3 regions of the Pseudoalteromonas sp. R86517 genome follow, and region 3 is predicted to be linked to each of the others. Evidence: predicted binding sites of a transcription regulator. Region 3 holds the regulator's gene; each other region holds the start of a gene.
What was found. Region 3 encodes LexA, which represses DNA repair genes until DNA is damaged. Its sites were predicted from a motif close to TACTGTATNNNNATACAGTA; they were not measured.

Region 1 (7,836 bases), 1.6 Mb from region 3:
ACTGCGCATTAAATCGGCAGCAATTACATCGCTCAATTTTTGTGGAATTGGGCCAACACCGTTGTATTTAAAAGGCACAATGGCAATAGGACGTGCGCCGTCTACACCTTCAGTTATTACAATTTCAAGTGCCGCATTTGCTACACCCTGAAACCCTAATAATATAACTACAAAGGCTATTTTAATTTTGCTGAACATATCATTCCTTTAAAATTCTGGCTTGATTGTTAAATTAATATTCTTAAGTTGCTCGAATACGTCTTTGTCTTTAGATACAGGTAATGTATCGGCCATGCGCACAGCTCTCAGTGCAGCTTCACACACTAGCTTATCACCCCCTAACGATTTAACTTGCGTTACTAAACCATTAAACCCAAGACGAATATTTACTCGACACTGTTGGTTTTTCATTTTTTCATCAATCAGTAAGTTTTGCTGAATGCGCGCCATAATTAAAGCACGATACTTATCAACTTCGCTCACTACTTGCTGTTGGCGTATTTTACTACGTGCAGCCTGCTCTTTAGCAAGTTGTTCTTGTAACATTTGCTCTTGCAGCGCTTGCTGACGTTTACGCTCGGCTTCTTTTGCACGTTCTTTAGCTTCTGCTTCACGCTTTTTACGCTCTGCTTCGGCTTTTTTCAGTGCCTCTTCTTCTGCTTTGCGTTTATCTGCAGCAGCTTTAGCAGCGTTTTCAGCTTCTTGCTTTTGCTTTTCAGCTTGTTTTGCTTTAGCACGCTCTTTTTGTTCAATTTCGCGCGCTTTTTTAGCTTCAGCCTCAGCTTGTGCTTTTTCTTTCTCTTTTGCTTTGCGCTGTTGCTCTAGCTTTTTAATATTACGCGCTTCAGCTTCACGTTGTTTACGTGCATTGGCGGCTCTGCGTTCTAAGTCGCGAATGCGTTTATCTTCAGCGCGTTTTTTAGCATCTTCTTTTTTTTGTAGCTCAGCAATTTTTTGCTCAACTTGTTTTTGATCAACCGTGACCGCCGAAACCGCATTATCAGGCTCAGGAATAGCCGAATTAAGAGTCACTTCCATTACTTTAGGTGCCGGTGGATGTATATTTGCAGTTGCCCACAAAAAGCCCCCTAAACCTAAATGTAAAAGTACTGACTTGATTATAGAACTATTCATGTTACTACTGTGTCCCCTCAAAGGATTCTGTCATTAAACCCACAGATGGTACGCCAGCATTCTTTAAAAAGTCCATTAATAACAACACTTCTTGGTAAGAAACCTTACCAGAGCCTTTAATCATTACTGGTACATCAGGGTTTTTCATTAGCTGTAGCTTAATAACCGCGGCCACATCAAGTGCTTCCATTGGCTCTTCTGGATCAGTGCCTATGCTTACATAGTACTTACCTGCCGAGTCAATCGAGGCAATAATGGGTGGCGTGTCTTTAGTATCAACTAAATCCGACTCTTCCATTTTTGGTAAATCAACTTTCACACCGTGAGTAATAAGCGGTGCTGTTGCCATAAATATAATTAGCAATACCAACATTACATCAATGTAAGGTACTACATTAATTTCTGCGACCGGACGGCGCTTCTTACGCTGATACATTCGCTTTAGCCTCTATTTGGGTAGCTGCTTGACGGTGTAAAATATTGGCAAATTCTTCCATAAAGTTGATGTAGTGTGATTCTAGTTTTTCAACTTTATTAGCAAAGCGGTTATACGCAATAACAGCCGGAATAGCCGCAAATAAGCCCATTGCCGTTGCAATAAGTGCCTCAGCAATACCTGGCGCTACCATTTGTAATGTTGCTTGCTTCACTTCACCAAGTGCAATAAAGGCATTCATAATACCCCACACCGTACCGAATAAGCCGATATATGGGCTAATCGAACCCACTGTTGCTAAAAACGATAAGCTCGATTCTAGTTTTTCAATTTCACGCGACAGCGCCACACGCATAGAGCGATGCGTACCTTCCATTACAATGCCAGCACTTTGAAAGGTGCTCTTTTTATGGCGTGCAAATTCTTTAAAGCCAGATGTAAATAACGCTTCAATACCATGAGATTGACCGCTACGTGATGAGATTTCGTTGTATAGTTTGCTTAAGTCGATACCTGACCAAAATTTTTGTTCGAATTTTTTTGCATCAGACAAGGCGTCGCTAATTGCTTTTTTGCGCTGAAAAATAATTGCCCATGACATAACAGACATTGCTACTAGCGCTAGCATTACTAACTGCACAAGCAAACTGGCTTCTAGAATTAGATCTAAAAAATTAAGCCCTGATCCCACGTTAAACTCCTAAATAATTTCAAAAAACGTCAATTTGGTTATTTTGTGTAAATAAGACCATTGTAACGGCCATAAGTTGCATCTAGTGTATCGAGTCAAGGGTTTACTGACAACGATATTGCTATGAATTGGCAACAAAAAACGTTAAACATACGCTTAATCGCTTGTTTGTTTCTAAAACGCGACTACCGCGTTTAGTAAAACACAACTTAATACTACAAAAGTGCGTAAATATACGCAGTAAACTTAATAAAACGCACCGTTTATTCATAAAAAGTGCATAAGCACGCAAAAGTAATTCACGCCACATTGCATGTACTAATATAACTAATACTGTAACAATACAGCTCAGACCAGTTATTTATTAATTTTCAATCACTTATAAAGTTAACGAATAATTAACGTACAAGATTCGAACAACAAAAAAATTCATAAGATTAGTTTTTCTTATCTGAAATTTTAAATTTTCTAGTTTGAACAAAAAATACTTATTCCGTATTATTCTCCCATACCGAGCTTACGCACTGAATGAAACATTTTTCATTAAGCCAAGTTCTTAGTAATAGGATTTTTAATCGTATTACATTGTTTTACTCTTTTTGGATAAAACCTGATTAAGTAAAACGTAGTTCCCTGGATTACTTCCTTCAACTTGTTGTTTGCCCGCATTATATGCGGGCTTTTTTTTGCCTAAATTTTACCGCTAACTTGGCATACAACCGGTATAAATTACACAATCTGTTTAATTACCAACGGTGTATTTACTATCTTTTTTTACCAATTCGTATCATTAAATTATCTACTTTCAGTAAAAAGCATGTTTATAACAAGGTAAAATTTTTTAACACAATTAGCGCCACGTCTAATCTCTTATGCTGCTACTGTTTTAAAGCTAACTGGTTTTAATGGTACGCAGCATAGCCACGCCAGTCTTAACGTTAAGTGAATTACAAAACGATTTTAATTTATTGGTTACATTTGCAACAAAGTGGATGAAAGCTGAGTAAGTTTTAAAAAACTATACTAATTTTCTTAATTAAGTGAGCTATGTTGAGGCTTGAAAAACGTGTTGATAGCTAGGCAAAAACTTCGCTATTTCGTTGTTCTTGGCAATTGCTCCTGCACTGCTATACCTTCTGCATACAGTCGTAAATGAGAATTTTTAACGCAGGTAGCGACACGTTTGCCTCGCAAAATGATTAAGTGTTATTGCAAATTGGTATTACATTTAGCAGAGGAAGTAGCCCGCTACATTTACTGTAACAGGCTAAAGAGGGGTTAATCTTGTTTCGGGAGTAAACCAAAGTGATGATACGCATTGTCTGACACAATTCGCCCGCGCGGTGTGCGCTGTATAAAACCTTGTTGAATTAAAAACGGCTCAATCACATCCTCAATGGTTTCTTTTTCTTCGCCTATGGCGGCGGCTAAATTATCTAGCCCTACAGGCCCACCCATAAATTTTTCGATAATGGCAAGTAAGTATTTACGGTCCATGTAATCAAACCCGCTTTTATCTACGTCAATCATATCAAGGGCAAGCTCAGCAACGGAGGCATTTACTGTACCATCTGATTTTACTTGCGTGTAATCGCGCACACGACGTAATAAACGGTTTGCTATACGCGGTGTGCCTCGTGAGCGTTTTGCAATTTCGGTAGCGCCATCGTCGCACATTTGTAAATCTAGGTAATGTGCAGAGCGCCCCACTATATGTGATAAGTCAGCTACTGAGTAAAACTCTAAGCGCTGCACTATACCAAAACGGTCTCTTAGTGGTGAGGTAAGTGAGCCTGCGCGTGTCGTCGCGCCAATAAGCGTAAACGGCGGTAAGTCTAATTTAATAGAGCGTGCAGCGGGGCCTTCACCAATCATAATATCGAGTTGGTAATCTTCCATTGCGGGGTAAAGTATTTCTTCAACTTGTGGGCTGAGTCTGTGTATTTCATCAATAAACAGCACGTCGCCTTCTTCAAGATTGGTAAGCAATGCAGCAAGGTCGCCGGCTTTTTCAAGTACTGGGCCTGAAGTGGTCTTAATACTTACATTAAGCTCATTGGCAACAATATTAGCAAGCGTGGTTTTACCTAAGCCCGGCGGGCCAAATATTAATAGATGATCGAGCGCTTCACCGCGGCTGCGTGCTGCCTCTATAAATATTTCCATTTGCTGCTTAACATGCGGCTGACCTTTGTAGTCGGCTAAAAGCTTGGGCCTTATTGCGCGGTCTATGGTGTCTTCGTTGGTTTTTTCGCTCGCGTCAATTAAACGATCAGCTTCAATCATGGGTTACTCACAACATTGATTTTAAAGATTCTTTAATAAGAACCTCAGTAGACATATCGGGTTTACTTACCGATTTTACTGCTTTTTGCGCCTGTGGCAATTTATAACCAAGCGCGACAAGTGCCGATACGGCATCGTCTGCAGCATTATTGGCAATTGTTGCATCGCTAGGAGGCTCTATAACGGCATTATCGCTAAATGGCGTAAATAAATCGTTACCCCAATCTTTTAAGCGGTCTTTCATTTCTAGCACTAAACGCTCAGCGGTTTTTTTACCCACACCCGGTAATTTAACCAATGTTGTGGCATCTTCGTTGTTTACGCAACTAACAAATTGCTGCGCCGACATGCCCGACAAAATAGCTAAGCCTAGTTTGGGGCCCACACCATTTGCTTTTAATAGTTCTCTAAAAAGCGCACGCTCGGTTTTATTATTAAAGCCAAATAATAGTTGTGCGTCTTCGCGTACTACAAAGTGCGTGTACACTATGGCGTTTTCGCCAATATTGGGTAAGTCGTAAAAACAGGTCATGGGCATTTGTACTTCGTAGCCTACGCCGCTTACTTCTAATAAAATTTCGGGCGGCTGCTTTTCAACTAAAATGCCATTTAAACGGCCAATCATATTTATTTCCTTAAACGTCCTCTAACGGTTTTGCTTGCGCTACCCGCTAGTTTTATTAAATTTTGTTCTGAGTGCGCATGGCAAATTGCAATGGCAAGCGCATCAGCCGCATCGGCTTGCGGTGTGCCAGGTAATTTTAAAATATTTTTTACCATGTGTTGCACTTGCGACTTATCGGCGCCGCCATTGCCTACCACGGCTTGTTTAATTTGCCGTGCTGAGTATTCAAATACGGGTAAGTCGGCCATAGAGGCTCCCACTATGGCGGCTCCTCGGGCTTGGCCAAGTTTTAGCGCGGCATCCGGGTTATGCGCCATAAATACTTTTTCTATGGCAAAGGTTTCGGGGGAGAACTGCTCTATTATTTGCGTGATCCCTTGGTAGATCATTTTTAATCGTATGGGGAACTCATGCTCGGCTAATTTAATGCACCCGCTTCCTAAATAGGTAAATTTAGCGCCTTGATGCGCAACCACACCATAACCGGTTAAACGCGAACCTGGGTCTATCCCTAAAATAATGGCCAAACAGCACACTCATTATTGTTATTTTTCAATAACGGTAATAATGCCAGAGCACTGTATAAATTACCAGTGGCTAGTAAAAACAAAAACGCCCGCAACTTAGTGCGGGCGTTTAGCGTTAAAAGTATAGCTTAGGCTAAAGCACGTACTAAGCCTTGGGTATTTTGTTTAAGTTTACGGGCAATCATAAAGTAGCCAAGCGCGGCTACAAACACCCCGCCCGACACAGGCCCTATTAGCCAAATTGTTGGGTGCAACTTACCGGCTAAGTCAAACATTTGCTGCTGAACAATCAGCAAGGCTACATCACTAAATAATGCAGCTACAAACCCGGCTAAGCCACCTAATAGCAAAAACTCATAAAGCGTCGCATTTTTAATTAGCCGCCCTTTGGCGCCTAACGTTCGCAGTATTACTATTTCTTGCATTCGCTCGCCAAGGCTCGCTTGCACCTGAGATATAAGCACTAATGCGCCACACAACACCACAATAGCAAGCACAAAGCCAATAGCTAACGACACCTGCTCAATGGTTGATTGTATTTGCTTAACAAAGTTATCTACATCGATGGCGGTAATGGTTGGATAAGTGCGCAGTAACTGGCTAAACGCTTTCTTTTGCTCTGGCTCTATACGCACAGATGAAATATACGTTGCCGGAAAATCTTTTAGCACATCGGGGCTTAAAATAATAAAAAAGTTAGGTTTTAGCGTAGCCCAATTTACTTTACGCACACTGGTAATTTTGGCGTCAAATGATTGCGCACCAATTAAAAATGTTAAGGTGTCGCCTATTTCTACGTCTAGGCGCTCTAACATAGACTCCTCAACCGATGCCTCACCCACTGCGTCTTCACCAAACCACTGGCCTTGCACAATTTCGTTTTGGGCTGGCACATTATCAAGCCAGGTTAAGTTAAGCTCACGGCCGATGCCTGAACGCGCTTCTTCATCTTTTTTCTCGTTATCTTGCAACGACACTTTACGTGCAACAAGCTCGCCATTTACCGCATTTACACGCCCACGAATGGTTGGATAAAAATCCGAAACTAAAATATCGTTCTCTGCTAGGTAATTATTTACAGGCTCTAGTTCGTTTTGCGTAATATTAACTAAAAATGCATTAGGTGCATCGGCGGGTAATTGAGACTGCCAATCTGAGATCATGTCATTTTTAAGCACAATCAAAAACAATAGCAATTTTATCGCCAATGAAAAGCTAATAAGCTGCACCGCATTTACGTTGGCACGCTTTTGTATAGAAGCAATAGCTAACGACCAACTGTTGCCTGGTTTTAAGCCTAATTTACGACCACCGCCAAATATTAGTTTTGAAATAACAAACAAAACCGCAATCAAAGCAAGCGTAGAGACAAATAAAATAAGCGTTATTTTAATGTTATTACTAAATAACCACATTAATAAAAACACCGTAAGCGCGCTTAAACCTAGGTGCACACGGCTTACCGCTAGTCTGTCGCCTAAATTACGGCGCAATACTCTAAGCGGTGGAATATCAAATAAATCAAGCAGTGGCTTAATAGAGAACATAACTGCACATATAACCCCTGTGCTAATGGCCACCAGCCAAGGTTTAAACCCGGCGGCAGGTAAGCTCATATCCATGCTTTTTGCTAAATAACCAGTGGCTATTTCTTGTAAACCGTAGCCTATGGCTAAACCCACAATAACCGCTAAAGCACACACCATGAGTAAGTGCATAAAATATATTTTACGAATTAATGCACGGCTTCCGCCAAGTGTTTTCATCATTGCTACGGGGTCGTATTGGCGCTCACAATAACGCTTTGCCGACACAGCAATAGCAACCGTAGCCAAAATAATGCCCAGCAAACCGGCCAGTAATAAAAAGCTTTCGGCACGGTTTAAGCTATTTGATATGGGCGACTGCCTATCTTTTACGCCATACCAACGTTGGTTTTCAGCCATTTGCGGCTTTAACCATTCATAAAACCGGGTTATATCTGATTCATCGCCTGCGTAGAGTTGGCGGTAATTTACGCGGCTGCCAGGTTGAATAACCTCAGTTTTTGCTACATCAGCAATATTTATAAGCACTCTGCGGCTGCTCGAAAATACATTAAACGGCGCATCTGGCTCTTCAACCACCACTTTTTCTA
Region 2 (7,836 bases), 2.4 Mb from region 3:
TACGCGTTTTACAACGTAGATGTTACGAAGCACTTAACGCTATGGTGAACCATTCACCTAATTCTAAAGCATTAAAAAGCAGAATGAACGAAGCTAAAGAAAAGCTAAGTGGTGCAGTACAAGGTAATAGCAGCGACAATTTATCGTTACCAAGTAACGATAAGCAGTTAGTCTCGTTAATTCAGGGCATAAAAAAGCTTAGAGTTATTATGCGCTCTGAACACAGTAAAGGCCGTGTAGATAGCCAAATATTTGCAGCAGAAGATAAACGCCTAGAAAAGTTACAACTCAGAATTAATATAGAAAGCCAAATTAAACGCGGTTTATCTGCTCGCTCAGCGAGCATGGTGGGCTCTGCTAGGCAATATTTTGAAAAAGCCTATGCCACACTTAGTGCCGTTACCTATTCTGATGAATACGTAAACGCAAAACGCCAAGAAGTTGAAGCCTATTTAGAAGAAATAAGCACCGAACTAAAAGCATCAAATGCCACTGCCTTGAAGAAAAAAGCAGAAGCAGAGCAAGATGACTTAGACGTATTATTTGCACCTAAAAAGAAATGGTAATTTTAAATACCCAAAAGAAAGCCCATACATAATTTATGGGCTTTTTTGTATCTGTTAAGCTTTTACCAATGGGTAAATACTAACGTATTTTGAGGCACTACCTAGCGCTAACTACATTATAAACGCTCATTTACCACAACATAGATACGCAAGGTATAACAACGCAGCGGCATGAGCGATAGACACTAAATAATAAATGTTTACCCACCCTCAAACTAAGCCTCTTAGCTAAAAGAATGGGTATTAGCTATTACGATAAAAATGCAAACTTGATAATAAATAACGCTGTTAAAATCCACACGCTAATACTAACCTGATCGCGTTTACCACACAGTACTTTAACCGCAGTGTACGATATAAAACCAAGAGCAATACCGTGCGCAATAGAGAATGTAAGCGGCGTCATAAGTAGTACCACACTTACCGGAATTGCATCGCTCATGTCATCCCAGTTTACAAACTTAAGGTTTTGCAGCATTAATACCGCAACGTATAAAATAGCACCCGCTGTTGCATAAGCCGGCACCATTTGCGCAAGCGGCGCAAAAAACATCATTAGTAAAAAGCATATACCCACAACAACAGCTGTTAAGCCAGTACGCCCACCAACCGATACACCGGCCACAGACTCAATATAAGAAGTAGTGGTAGAAGTACCTAACATTGCACCCGCAATAGTAGCTGTACTATCGGCACTTAAAGCACGCCCTAAACGTGGCATATTGCCTTTTTCATCGGCTAAGCCTGCTTTTTGAGTTACAGCAACTAACGTGCCTGATGTATCAAATAAATCAACAAACAAAAACGCAAAGATTACACTCAGCATAGAAAGCTCAAAGGCTGCTGCAAAATCAAGTTGCATGAAGGTAGGTAAAATAGACGGTGGCATTGACATTACGCCGTGGTACTCAACTAAGTCGAGGCTTAACGCAATGCCCGTTACTAGCAAAATGCTAATAAGTACGCCGCTTTTTATATCACGATAAAGCAAAGCAGCAATGACAAAAAAGCTTAAAATAGCTAATAAAGGACCTGCCGAAGTAATATCGCCAAGCTGTACTAATGTAGCTGGGCTTGAAACAATAATGCCTGCATTTTTAAGCGCAATTAACGCTAAAAACGCACCAATACCAGTGGCAATAGCCTGCTTTAAAACCAGAGGGATAGCATTAATTATCCACTCTCTGACCTTAAACAAACTTAATATTAAAAATATACAACCAGACATAAATACCGCACCTAATGCAGCTTGCCAGCTATAACCCATGCCCAGTACAACACCGTAAGTAAAAAATGCGTTTAAACCCATGCCCGGCGCAAGTGCTAAAGGGTAATTAGCCCACAATCCCATAATAAAACAGCCAATAGCAGCCGCAATACAGGTAGCAACAAATGCAGCACCTTGATCCATGCCTGCTTCCGCAAGCATTGCAGGGTTTACAAATACAATGTAAACCATAGTAATGAAAGTAGTGATTCCAGCAATGCTTTCGCGTCGCACATTGGAGTTGTTTTCGCGGAGTTTAAATAGAGCTTCGAGCATAATAGACTTGTGATAGTAAAAAGTGACGTGATTTTACCATAAAATTAAGTATAAACAGGACATTTTACCTTGCGATATACTAAACTGTTGACGTAGAAACTATAAAAAAGAAAATATATGAATAAGACTCAGCCTAGCGGACAAGACTTAGAGCAGCAATTAAACAATATTTTAGATTTTGTAACACAGCCTACAAACCACAGCGCTGAAAACAAGAGTGATGTAAGTGAGCAAACAACACTTAACAAAGCACTGTATTATTTAAAGCATAACCAGGCACCGTTGGCAGCTAAGTGGATGCGCCTTGCCGCAATGGCCGGAAATCATCGCGCCCAGTTTTATTTAGGGTTATTTTTTGTCAAAGGCCAAGGCGTACCAAAAAGCGTATTTCACGCAGCAGCATGGCTGAGTTTAGCCAGCAGCCAAGGCTATGAACCGGCAACCGCTGCTTTAAATGATTTAAGAAAATATATCGACACCAAACGTCTTAAAGACGCTCAGTGCTATGCAGCCAGTTTGTATGAGCAAATCCACCAAATTCAGTTTGCCCACTTAATCCCAAAAAATGACTAACTACTGTATAGCTAACAGCTAAGCACTGTAAAACACACTAAAATAACTGTATAGCCATCCCTTAAGTACTGTATAACGCTGCTACACTTTATACAGTACTGCAAACACCCTCAGCTTTCACTTACACGACTTAAATTATAACACACTGTTTTTAAAGTGTTATTTTTATTATTTATTTTTTAAAACCATTAACTGTATAAAAAATAACAAAAAACGCTTGCACACAACAACTGTATAAACTACTGTATACATGTACTGTATATAAACCCAGTGAGTGAGACCTATGCTACAGCCAATTACCGTAAGAACCGTTAAAAGCTACCAACAACATAATGAAAGTGAGTCGGTAAACTTAATAAAAGTAGAAGATGAAATTTCTGCTACGTTTGAGATGCTAAAAGTGTTGCACCAATACAATAGCTCTAACGCGTGGACCTTACTGATTGCGCCCGACCATGTGCCTAGTAAAGCCTTGCTAGATAGCTGCTCTATAGATACCAGCAAACTGCTTGTAATAAGACAAAAGCATTTAGTAAATTTAGAGTATGTACTTAATTCAGCACTTCATAATGGGAACTTTGCAGCCATTATTACGTGGACAGATATAGTAAGTGAGCAGCAGCTTGTTAATTTATCGCTTAATTTAAACAAAAGAAGCGCTAAGCTATTTTGCTTTACTAAAAAAACCAGCACTACAGCAATATCACTTACTCAATAAGCTTGGTAAAATGCATTTTTAATTTATGTTAATTAGTATTTTATGAGTGTAACTAGTACTAGCGCTTGCTTATGCAACAGTCAGCTTAATTATGGCGACTGTTGCCAGCCTTATCATCTTGATATAAAAACCCCAACAACACCTGAGCAACTAATGCGTTCGCGCTTTAGTGCTTATGCATTAAAAAATGCATCTTATGTATTTAAAACTTACGCCAAAGAAAAACAAGCACAAAACCCAGTAAATGAAATTGCTGACTTTGCCAATAGCTGCCGCTTTGTAAAATTAGTTGTGCGCGATACGCAGCAAAGTGATGAGCGAGGTTATGTTGCCTTTAACGCGTATTATTTTTACCAAAACTTATATTGTGAATTAGATGAGAAATCAGACTTTATAAAAGAGGACGGTGAATGGCGTTATTTAGAGGGTATTATTAATCCGGCCGCCGATATAAAAGTTGCCAGAAACGACCCCTGCCCATGTGCAAGCGGTAAAAAATATAAAAAGTGTCACAGTGTATAAAATAAGCTAAACACTTAGCATAAAATAGCTTTTTATTTAAGCGCTACTCTATACCACTAAACACGTTAATAACTGCCATAAACAAAAATGGACCATCTAGGTCCATTTTCTACAATATTGCTATTGGTTATTCATCATCATCTAGATCGAACGATTCACGCTGCGCAGGTCTAGCTAAAATCTCAACATAGAATGAAGTAAGCGCCTGCTTTTCGATTTCGCTGATCTTGTTGTTAATTTCAGCTACGTGAACAACTTCGGCATCATCGGCACTTGTGCCAAACTTACAGTCAAACGCCCAGTAATCAGCTTCAACAGGTAGCGTTTTATTGCGCTCTCTTTTCAAATATTTTTTCACTTCATGCTTTGCAGCATCAACCATACGAGGGTATTTGATTTTCTCATGATTTAGCGTGAATGTTTTCTTCATTACGTTCCTAATTACCTTGATTTAATGATAATGGCACTCAAGTCATACCATTTGCAGCCATTATAGCAATTGCATTTAATTTGTGGATGCTTTTTTTAAACAAAAAAAGAATTGTTCTATTTTATTGCATAACCGGTTATTAAATATAAGGTGTTTTAGGCTTTTAAAACGCACAAGTGTTAAATTATTTTTATGCGTTAGCAACAAGCAATGGCTTATGTATAGCCTCATTAGTTAAATCGTCATAAAATGCTGCGGCGTCCATTTGTGGACTTGCAAGCGCGGTGTGCGTGTCATTTAAGCGCCTGCGTACTGATAGTTCACAATTATCGATTACTGTTAAAGGAATATGTAACTTGTCATCTCTAATCGCTAGTGGCTCAGGCTTTAAGCAGTGGCTTAATTTTATTGCTTTCATGCCTGCTTGCTCGCCTTGTTGAACAATCATCGACGCGTGCTCTTGCCCTATGGTCATATCAAATTTTTCGGGAGCTAATAATTGCTTTGGTCCAGCACCAAAGCGCTCCCTTAACTGTTCTTCGTCTACATAAGCACTATGCGTTTCACTTTTTGGCAAGTGAAATTGACTAAAATCCAGCACATCGTGCGATAGCATCGCTAATAAAAGTGAGAATTCGCCTCTGCGATTTTCATGCACACTTTTATTTAGCCTAGTCTTTAGTTGACTCTCTGTGATTAACAAATCATCGATTTGCATAGTCTTTAGCCGATTATGATAACTGGTAGATATTTATCGGCTTTATTTCAAATTTCTTTAGCTTTTTTCTTTACTTAAATACGCAGTTTGCTATTATCAGCGCCGTTGCATTGGAGGGGTTCCCGAGCGGCCAAAGGGATCAGACTGTAAATCTGACGGCTCAGCCTTCGCTGGTTCGAATCCAGCTCCCTCCACCACTTTTCTTACCGCTAAGTTAAGTGGGGCCAAATGTAACAAAATAGTGTGGAGGGGTTCCCGAGCGGCCAAAGGGATCAGACTGTAAATCTGACGGCTCAGCCTTCGCTGGTTCGAATCCAGCTCCCTCCACCACTTCTTATCTTCAGTATCCTTTTCTATACCTTTTTCATTACTATTTAAAACTTCATTTTTAGACTAATTATCAAATACCCACTGTAATGTTGCCCCGTGGTTTTTAAGCCATGCTGATGCAGATTTATAATCGGGATAAAAATTAGCTACGCGCTTCCAAAAAGCGCTGCTGTGGTTCAAATACTTTAAATGAGCCAATTCGTGCACAATAACATAATCAATTATACGATGAGGCGCCCCAACAAGGTTAAGGCTAAAGGTTAGCTCTCGCCGAGAATTACAACTCCCCCACTTACGTTTATAACTTCCAATCGTCAATTTAGTCGGTAATGCTTCTGACATCTGTTGGCAATAATAAGCTAAACGCATTTCAATGTAGTTTGTTAGCGTTTCTTCAAGGGCAAGGCAAAGTAACTGCTTGCGTTTTTCAGGCTGTTTTTTTACTCGATTAGAAGTGTAAATAGTAAACTCGCTATCGGATTGCTGAACATGCGAGCGTGTCCCTTTTGCAAAAGTAATGGTATATGGCTTAGCAAAAACCATTATTTGCTGGTTTTTAAACGGGTGTTGTTGAGTATCAATGGCATTAAGTTGTTTATGTAATTGCGCAGTTACCCACTCTTTTTTACTAAACAGCCATTGTTCTATTTGTAGTTTTGGCACGTGCGTAGGCGCATAAACAGTAACTAATTTTTGGCTAACTTTTATTGCCACTGTTTTACGCCTTGCACTGCGTTTTAGCTGATACTCAAACAAGGTGTATGCTCTAAATATAAATAAAAGCGTATTATAAAGCCTTATTTAATCAATGCAGTTATTTAGCGATAAATAAGTGGGCTCAGTGTTTATTATTATTTTTATTTACGCAAAATCACGTCTTATTAATGAAGCACGTTACGCATGTTAATACTTTAATGCTAAAAAGTAACCTCGCTGATTTATAATATAAATTATTAGATTAACAGTTTATTTATAAAATAAATCTATTAAACTAGTTCAATAAAGATACTAATTTGAGCCACTATGCTGTCTGCATTTTTTATAACCGACCACGATCCGAGCCTCATTATCAACGGTGCATATAACCCTATACTGGTTAGTTTATCGGTCATTACCGCTATTTTTGCTGCCTTTTTTACGATCTGGTTGGTTGATGTAGCAAAGCAAACAAAGTTCGAAAGCTATAAACGCTTAGCCAATGTGACCGGTGCCACTGTTTTATCGGCCGGTATTTGGAGTATGCATTTTATAGGTATGTTGGCCTTTTCGTTATGCACAGAAATACACTACGACCCAATCATTACCGTTTTGTCTTTTTTACCGGCGTTTATTGCATGTCAGTACGCTTTTTCGATTTTAGTAAAATCGCAAGGGTCATACAAACACCTTATTATTTGCTCTATTTTACTAGGCTCAGGCATTGGTACAATGCACTACAGCGGCATGGCAGCAATGGAGCTGGCCCCGTTACTACGTTATGATGCAATCATATTTGCTTTATCAATTGTGGTCGCTGTTGGTTTATCGTTCATAGCACTTTTTACGCGTTATCATTTAACGCGTTTGCTACCTAATTTATCACAACTGCAAGCCCGCGCTATTACCGCTGTTATTTTAGGCTCAGCGGTGGCAGGTATGCACTATATGGGTATGGCTGCTACCCGCTTTGTTGCAACCTCTCCGCTTTTACCCGATTACGAAGAGTCAACCACTGAGCTTGCTTTTGTGGCTATTGCCGTAGCTACCGCGACCGTTGCTATAACCTGTGTCATTGCAGTTATAAATGGCATGGTTAGATACCGCTTACTGCTTGAGGAAAAATCGGCGGATGAATCTCGACTAAATGCTATTTTAGGCACTGCTATTGATGGCATTGTGACTATAGATCACACCGGCATTATTTTGAGCTTTAACGAAGCGGCCAGCAAAATTTTTGGTTGGCGAGAAAACGAAGTTCAAGGTCATAATGTAAAAATGCTGATGGCCGATGAAATCGCTCGCCACCATGATGGCTATTTGTCTCACGCCAAAAATGTAGATCTAGGAAAAGTAATTGGTATAAATAGGGATGTGTCTGCCAAACACAAAGATGGCCACCTTTTTCCTATTCGCTTAGGTATAGGGGAAGTTAATCAGCCAGGCCATATGCCGTTATATGTTGGCTTTATCACCGATTTAACCGAACAACGCGCTATGCAGCAAAGTCTTATTGAAAAAGAGCAAAAGTACCGCTCTTTAATGGATAATATGCCTGGCGCTGCTTTTCGCTGTAAGTACGACGAAAACTGGAGCATGTTATTTATCAGCCCAACAGTGGCTGAGCTAACAGGGTACACGCCAGAAGAGTTCACAGAAAGCTGCATTGAACTTAACGACCTTATTTTAAAAACAGATCAGCCAACGGTAAACGAAGCCGTAGCGCAAGCCATGACCTCA
Region 3 (7,836 bases):
ACGCATTACGTTTATAGGTAATTACCGCTGCAAGTTGTTTAATTGAGAGCTGCTTTGCAAATGCTTGCATTGCAGTTCCTGGGCGGCCATGAATCACTACATCAATGTGATCTTTTATATCACCCAAAACAATGGGGCTGCCTTTTAGCGCAGGAAATACGCCCGGTAAGCCCATACCTGTGGGTTGATGACACGCAGCGCAACTTGCCATATACACTTGCTCACCTAGTGTCATTAGCTCTTCTTTAGGAATTGTTGTCTCAAGCAGTGCTGCATCAGCAAGTGCGGCTTTTTGCTTAGCTTGCTTAGCATCTGCAAGCCATGCGTTAAAGTCCTCTTGCGATTTAGCTTCAACCACCACGGGCATAAAGCCATGATCTTTACCGCACAGCTCTGCACACTGCCCTCGGTAAATACCTTCTTCGTTAATGTTGGTCCACGTTTCGTTGATAAACCCCGGATTGGCATCTTTTTTAACGGCAAAATCGGGGACCCACCAAGAGTGAATAACATCATCAGAGGTCATTAAAAAACGCACCTTTTGATTAATTGGCAGTACTAAAGGTTTATCAACCTCAAGTAAATAATTAGGGTTTTTATTAGCAAGGTTGGCTATTTCGTCTTGAGGGGTAGATAAAATAGAATAAAACTCTACGTCTTCGCCCATATATTCATAATGCCACTTCCACTGTGACCCTGTAATTTTAATGGTTAAGTCGGCCTTACTGGCATCTTCCATCGCAATGAGGGTTTTAGTGGCAGGGATTGCCATGGCAATTAAAATAACAAACGGAATGGCAGTCCAAAGAATTTCTACTTTGGTACTTTCATGAAATTGGGCAGGAACTGCCCCTTTAGATTTACGGTGATGAATCAGTGCCCAAAACATTATTGCGAACACTATCACCCCAATCACACAACATATTAAAAATATGGTCATGTGTAGCTGATATACATTATTACTTATATCGGTTACGCCCTTGCGCATATTGTATTGGCTATTAGCCAGCACTTGCTGCGGGAACATAATCAACACAAGCCACAAGGTAGAGGTCAGTTTACCCATGTGACGGCTCCTTTGATGCTATTGCGAATGCAAAGCGAAGAGGCATACGGCTTAAACGCCAATTCGTTATTTTTATTTTTTAACCAATCTTATTTTTGATTGGTATCGCTAGGACAACAAAAGGTTTGTGTATATTGTGTGTTCTCATAACTAAAAAGCTGTGAGTTATTGTTAGTCCAGCACATTAATGATTAGCTAAAAAACGTACAACAAGCAAGTTTTAGTATAAAAAACAATCAAGTGATATTTTAAAATTGACTAAATGACGACGTATTAAATTGTTATTTAACAGCCAAGATACGAGCAAAATTAAGGGATGTAACACGCCTAGGAAGATAAAAGTATGAGTGAAAAAAAGTTTACAGCCTAAATAATTTTAGGGCGCTTTGAGATGGTGGAAGGTCTGTTTTTAAAACAAAAATGCACACTAAAAAGTGCGCATTTATAGATATTACTTAAAAACAGTTAAAAATTACATCCAGTCGGCATTTCTTATTACGCCAACGGCTAACCCTTCAATATTAAAAGATTCGTTTTCAAGGTCTACTTCAATTGGCGTAAACTCTTCGTTTTCGGCGTGTAATAATACTTTTCGGCCTGCTTTTTCTAGGCGTTTTACGGTTACGTCTTCATCTACTCGTGCAACCACAACTTGGCCGTTTTCTGCTGTTTGAGTACGGTGTACAGCAAGTAAGTCGCCATCCATAATACCTATATCTTTCATACTCATGCCGTTAACACGCAATAAAAAGTCGGCGGCTGGTTTAAACATAAGTGGGTCTATTTTACAGTGACTCTCAACATGTTCTTGCGCCAAAATAGGCGAACCCGCTGCAACTCTACCTATTAATGGTAGACCTAGTTGCTCAGGCTCCTCTTCTTCAACCAATTGAATACCACGGCTTGCGCCTGGTTTCATTTTAATAACACCTTTTTTGGCAAGCGCTTTTAAGTGCTCTTCTGCGGCATTGGCACTTTTAAAACCGAGTGTTTGCGCAATTTCGGCACGTGTAGGAGGCATACCAGTGTCTTTAATAAAAACTTTTATTAGTTCGAGTATTTGAGCTTGGCGTTTAGTTAATGGTCGCATACAACTGGTTTTCCATACAGTACATTTAACTGTGAGTATATACAGTTAAATAAAAATCGCAAATTTAAATTGTGCTTTAAAATAGCTAAATACACCGCACTTGGATAAATTTTAGGTAATTACAGACGTTCAGTATTTAAAATGCTATAAATTTGCTTTCAATATAAAGGAGTAATTATGAGTATTTGGCATCAACCCATCACATTAGAGCTTTGCAAACAGTTAGATGAGGGAATAAACGGCCAAGGCACGCTGATGAAAACCATGGGCATAGAAATAACCGAAATAGGAGATGATTACCTAGTGGCTACCATGCCTGCTATTCCTGAGCATCATAACCCTATTGGTATGGTACATGGTGGCGCAAATGTGGTACTTGCTGAAACCGTAGCAAGCTACGCCGCTAACTTTGTCGTGGACTTTACAAAATTTTATTGTGTTGGACAGGAAATTAGCGCCAGCCACTTAAAGGCCTCTCGAAATGGCACTTTAACCGCCGTTACTCGTGCATTTCATATTGGTAAGCGCAGTTCTGTATGGGAAATAAAAATAACCAATAGCCGCGGCGAGCTTTGCTGCGTATCAAAAATGACCGCAGCGGTTGTCGAGCGCAAATAATTAACTATGGCTACTTTTCGATAGGGTAAATCGTTATTTCCATACCAGCGCCAATGGCAGATATACGTAGCAGTGTATCTGCATGTAGAGCTTGGTTAAAACACTTAGGTGACGTGCCCGACTCAAAGCCTATATCAAACGTTCTGCGCGAACAGCTTAGCCACTGCTTAAGCGCATTACGTGAACACGACTCTATTAATTCACATAAGTGGTTGATTGCTTTGTCTGGCGTGGTTATATCACCTGAGGCTTCAATACGCGCCAATTGACGATATTCGTCTTTGTCATAATGCAAAACCATCGCGTTTTTCTTTAAGTCTGCCACCAGGGCGCTAATATCTTGTTTAGACTCAAGCTCTAGATCTACATTTAAAAATTGAATTTCCGACATTGTCTGCTTTTTACCCTCTTATAGTTTCATCGCAAACTTTAACGCAGTTTTACTTTTATACCAAATCAACTAAGCGCTAAACATGGCTTTATTCATAGAAAATACCTGTTTAAACGCCATTGGCACCTAATTTGCCTTATAAAACGGGTTAGGCTAGTTACGCTTAATTTTACCGTTTATGTATGAAAGTTATACACACACTGTGTAATTAAACGCTTCAGGAGTACAATTATGGCAGATCATGGCCCGCAAATTAAAAACGACGATCAGTACGATGCACTTCGAGATGAAGGCATGAGCAAACAAAAAGCCGCGCGCATTGCTAATAGCAATACTCATAAAACCGCAGTTAAAGGCGGCAAAGCCTCAAAGTATGAGCAGCGCACTAAAAAGCAGCTGTACAATAAAGCTAAAGAGCTCGGCATTAGCGGCCGCTCTAAAATGAGTAAACAAGGGCTAATAAATGCCTTACGTGAGCATTAAACACAGCCTCACTGATTTTTTATCGCTCCTTTTTATTATTTTTATAAAGTTAGAGTAAGCTTATGAATAACTGCGACAAAATGCCGCAGTAAAAGCATGGGCTGCTGTAATACACTAACGCTAAAAATAATAAGAAGCACAAAATGAGAAAACAACTATTTAAGCGCGCTCGAAAACTACATAAGTGGCTAGGCTATTTACTTGCCTTACAAATTTTAGCTTGGCTGTTAGGCGGCTTAGTAATGAGCGCGATACCACTTGAATACGTACACGGTAAGCACCTTGCTAAGCGCACACTTACAAACCCATTTACTCAAGCAGACTACCCCACATCACTCGATAATATTACTGCGCAAGTGCCTAACCCCACGCAAATAGTGTTTGAGCACTTTTTAACGACCCCGCTTATTACTGTTATTAATACTGACGAGCAGCAAAGCTTTAATGGTTTAACGGGGCGCCCTTTTCAGCCACCCACTAAAATACAAATTACCGCTAATGCACAAGCGCATTTACTCATCGACGCTAAGCCAATTAGCACAACGCTTTTAAAACAAGGCACTCGAGAGGTGGGATATAAAACAAATGTGTGGCAAGTACAATTTAACGACACCTTTAATACCACGCTGTATTTAAATGCAATTAACGGCAAAGTTATCACCGTTCGCAGCACACTATGGCGCATATTCGACTTTTTTTGGATGCTACACATAATGGATTACGATGAGCGAGAAGATTTTAACAACCCGCTTCTCATCAGTTTTGCAGCCACCAGCGTACTATTTTGTTTATGCGGTATTATTTTATTAATACAAAACGTTAGGCTAAAAAAACTTACACGTGTTGGTCAATCAAAATAGGGTTGCCGTCTGGGTCGGTAATAATAAAACTTTTATCACCCACAGGCTCAACCTGGATATGAGCGCTTTGAAAATATTCGCTAAGCGCATCAACATCCTTAAACTCTGTAACGGTTTGTGCGTTTTGATCCCAGCCAGGATTGAAGGTCAGCATGTTTTTATCAAACATACCCGAGAACAAGCCAATTAAGTGCTCACCGTTTTTCATCACTAGCCAGTTTTGCTCTATCTCACCTGCAAACTCGCTAAAGCCCAGCTTTTCGTAAAACGCTTTTGAGGCTCTAATATCTTTAACCGTTAAACTTATTGAAAAAGCACCTAGCATAGTCATCTCCTCGCTATTTTTTATATCAGTATAGAGTGTACTAAGCATTGCGGATTAAAATTTGTTCAGGCTTTATCTTTTAGCAGCAAAACTTTAGACTAGCGCCTCCTGTAGTTCACGTATGTGATGGATATGCTTAAATTTATTTTGGCCTTTGTGGCTTGTTGTATTTGTTTTTCTGCATCGAGTGAAGAATTTACCCGTTTTTCAACGGCTAAAAGGCACTTAATTAAAACCCTACCCGAAAACGCCAAAAGCCTTTACTGCGGCTGCGACATTAAAAAACAAGGTAAAAAGCTAATCCCCGACCCTAGCAACTGTGGTTATATTCCACGTAATACGTTAACTTCCTCTGGCAAGGTTAATGTACGTGCACTGCGTATAGAGTGGGAGCATATAGTGCCGGCGTGGGAATTTGGTCACCAGCTACAATGCTGGCAAAACGGTGGTCGTAAAAACTGTCGCAAGGTCAGTGCTAAATTTAGAAAAATGGAAGCCGATATAAACAATTTAGCCCCTGCTATTGGCGAAATTAACGCAGATCGCTCTAACTATCGCTTTGGTATGCTTAGCGAAAACGCCACCCAATATGGCCGTTGCCAAGTAAAGGTTAACTTTAAACAACGCGTTGTAGAGCCTCCTTTTTATGCCCGTAAGCGCATTGCCGACACCTACGCCTATATGCAAAAAACATACGGCTTAAAAATATCAGCTAAACAACAAAAGCTATTTGATGCTTGGCAAAAACAAGCATTTGCAGATAAAAGCAGCGCAAGTAAGCTGTAGCACACCTAAGTGTATACACTCATTTACATAATTTAGGGGTGAATACGTTGAATAAATGAGCGGGTGTTGTAGTATTTTAAACAACTTATTTACAAAAAGTAGTTTTGTATGTTTAAAAATAATAAAGCAACACTCGCTATTATTGCTGCACTTTCAAGCCTAACGCTTGTGGGCTGTGGCGGTGGTAGCAGCATGAATGAAACGCCCGACCCAGTCGTCGCCCCCCCTGCTAGTTCAGCCCCAACTTGGACGGCAGGTGTATTTGAGCCATCGGAGGAGTTAAAAAACTTTTGCGAAAACCCACGCACAGGTAACGATCCGTTTAATAATAATGAGCCCTACCCTGACCAAGCCGGTTCGGCCCTTTACGAAAAGCTTTGGCTTCGCTCGTGGAGCGACGAAACCTACCTTTGGTATGATGAAATAGCCGATAACGACCCTGAAAACTTTGCTACAGTGGCCGATTATTTTGCCCAACTAAAAACCGAAGAACTAACCGATTCTGGCGCTAAAAAAGATAATTTCCATTTTTCAGAGCCTTCTGAGGACTACTTCCAAGAAGCGCAATCAGGTGTAACCTCAGGCTATGGTATAAATTGGGCATTTATTGGCGACCCAGCTGATAGAGTTTTACGTGTTGCCTACCTAGAAGACGACTCACCAGCAAGCCAAATTGGTTTTCAACGTGGCGATACCGTACTTGAAGTTGATGGCGTAAGCATTAATACCAGCACACAAGCAGGCGTAGATACCTTAAACGAAGGCTTATTTAGCCCCACTAATGGCGACTCGCACACCATCGTTGTGCGCAGTAACGATGGCGCTGAAAAAACCTTTAACGTAACTGCCGGCAACATAGAGCAAACACCTGTACAAAACGTAAAAACCATTACCACTGCAAATGGCACTAGCGTAGGGTACATGCAGTTTAATAGCCATATAGGTATTGCCCAAGAAGGCTTAATTGCTGCAGTTAATAAATTTAAAACCGATAACGTAGAAGAGCTTGTTATCGACTTTAGATATAACGGAGGCGGTTTATTAGCGCTTTCTTCGCAGCTGGCTTACATGGTGGCGGGCAGCGCCAACATTCAAAACCGTATTTATTACCAAACTCAGCAGAACGATAAACAACCGGTAGAGTCGCCTTTTCCGTTTATAGATGAAGAAATTGATTACTCAACTTTTTTTAGCACTGGCGAAAGCCTCCCCGATTTAAACCTATCTAAGGTGTATGTGCTTAGTACATCGGGTACGTGTTCAGCCTCAGAAGCCTTTATTAATGGCTTAAAAGGCATTGACGCCGAGGTAGTGCTCATTGGCGACACAACCTGCGGTAAACCATACGGTTTTACCCCAACACATAACTGTGGCACCACCTATTACACCATTCAATTTAGCGGTATTAACAGTAAAGGGTTTGGTGAATATGCAGCAGGCTTTACGCCAACGCCTACACCACAGTTTGATGCTGATGTAAAAGGCTGTGTAGTCAGTGACGACTTTGATAATCAACTAGGCGATCCAAACGAAGGGATACTCTCTACTGCGCTTTATCATATTGATAATAACGGCACGTGCCCTGTTAGCACCGCCTCTGCAAGTATTAAAACGCAAGTACAAAGCGCTGCTGGCGATAGCAAGCAGCTATTACCTTTAAACGCACCTAATAACGTTAACCGTGGCAATATGGATTTAACCTGGCCTACGTTAAATAAGGATAAGTAATGGCTAAACTACTGGCAATATTAACCTTATTATTTATTGGAGGCTGTAACAGTATGAGTAATGCCACTGCTAAGCCTGCACTACTAACCGAGGTAAACCCAGGCGTTATAGCCACGCTCCAGCAAGCGATTATAAAAGCAAAGGGCGGCACACTAGTTACACTGGCCGACACCGTTTTTACTAAACGCAGCGAGCTATTATTAAGCCATGGAAATAGTAAAGACTCAAATGGTATGCCCATAATGGGCGCGCATAATATCAAGCCAGAAAAGTTTGTTTTACAAATAATCGACAAGCAGTGCGTGCTTTATTATCCTAAAAAAGATATATCTATTGAGCTTAAAAACGTAAATTGTAAAGCACGATAAAATACTATTAAAAAGGCACACAGCATTTATGCTGTGTGCCTTTATCATTTTTCACTTGGTGTATAAGTCTTGATGCGGACCAAACACTTCGTAATGAATATGCTCGTTTTTAACACCTAGT

Region 1: ruvC (crossover junction endodeoxyribonuclease RuvC) is a predicted target of LexA. The motif match lies at 5,749-5,768, and genes of this name have one in related genera.
Region 2: SJY38_RS04820 (SulA-like leucine-rich domain-containing protein) is a predicted target of LexA. The motif match lies at 2,923-2,942, and genes of this name have one in related genera.

What each region holds. Positions count from the first base shown of each region.
Region 1 covers NZ_JAXHCB010000001.1:1,848,036-1,855,871, forward strand. The annotation lists gene tolB (Tol-Pal system beta propeller repeat protein TolB) at 1-198, opposite strand, end outside; gene tolA (cell envelope integrity protein TolA) at 208-1,134, opposite strand; gene tolR (protein TolR) at 1,139-1,570, opposite strand; gene tolQ (protein TolQ) at 1,557-2,261, opposite strand; gene ruvB (Holliday junction branch migration DNA helicase RuvB) at 3,540-4,547, opposite strand; gene ruvA (Holliday junction branch migration protein RuvA) at 4,555-5,172, opposite strand; gene ruvC (crossover junction endodeoxyribonuclease RuvC) at 5,175-5,699, opposite strand; gene SJY38_RS08300 (ABC transporter permease) at 5,828-7,836, opposite strand, start outside.
Region 2 covers NZ_JAXHCB010000001.1:1,068,882-1,076,717, reverse strand. The annotation lists gene SJY38_RS04835 (hypothetical protein) at 1-566, shown strand, start outside; gene SJY38_RS04830 (NCS2 family permease) at 817-2,109, opposite strand; gene SJY38_RS04825 (tetratricopeptide repeat protein) at 2,227-2,682, shown strand; gene SJY38_RS04820 (SulA-like leucine-rich domain-containing protein) at 2,966-3,400, shown strand; gene SJY38_RS04815 (YchJ family protein) at 3,443-3,922, shown strand; gene SJY38_RS04810 (DUF6172 family protein) at 4,050-4,352, opposite strand; gene SJY38_RS04805 (VC2046/SO_2500 family protein) at 4,543-5,070, opposite strand; tRNA gene SJY38_RS04800 (tRNA-Tyr) at 5,183-5,267, shown strand; tRNA gene SJY38_RS04795 (tRNA-Tyr) at 5,316-5,400, shown strand; gene SJY38_RS04790 (M48 family metallopeptidase) at 5,464-6,114, opposite strand; gene SJY38_RS04785 (MHYT domain-containing protein) at 6,424-7,836, shown strand, end outside.
Region 3 covers NZ_JAXHCB010000001.1:3,482,798-3,490,633, reverse strand. The annotation lists gene coxB (cytochrome c oxidase subunit II) at 1-1,066, opposite strand, end outside; gene lexA (transcriptional repressor LexA) at 1,539-2,156, opposite strand; gene SJY38_RS15770 (PaaI family thioesterase) at 2,334-2,774, shown strand; gene SJY38_RS15765 (hypothetical protein) at 2,785-3,165, opposite strand; gene SJY38_RS15760 (Rho termination factor N-terminal domain-containing protein) at 3,397-3,648, shown strand; gene SJY38_RS15755 (hypothetical protein) at 3,792-4,508, shown strand; gene SJY38_RS15750 (VOC family protein) at 4,483-4,833, opposite strand; gene SJY38_RS15745 (endonuclease) at 4,960-5,619, shown strand; gene SJY38_RS15740 (S41 family peptidase) at 5,728-7,347, shown strand; gene SJY38_RS15735 (hypothetical protein) at 7,347-7,715, shown strand; gene hmpA (NO-inducible flavohemoprotein) at 7,767-7,836, opposite strand, start outside.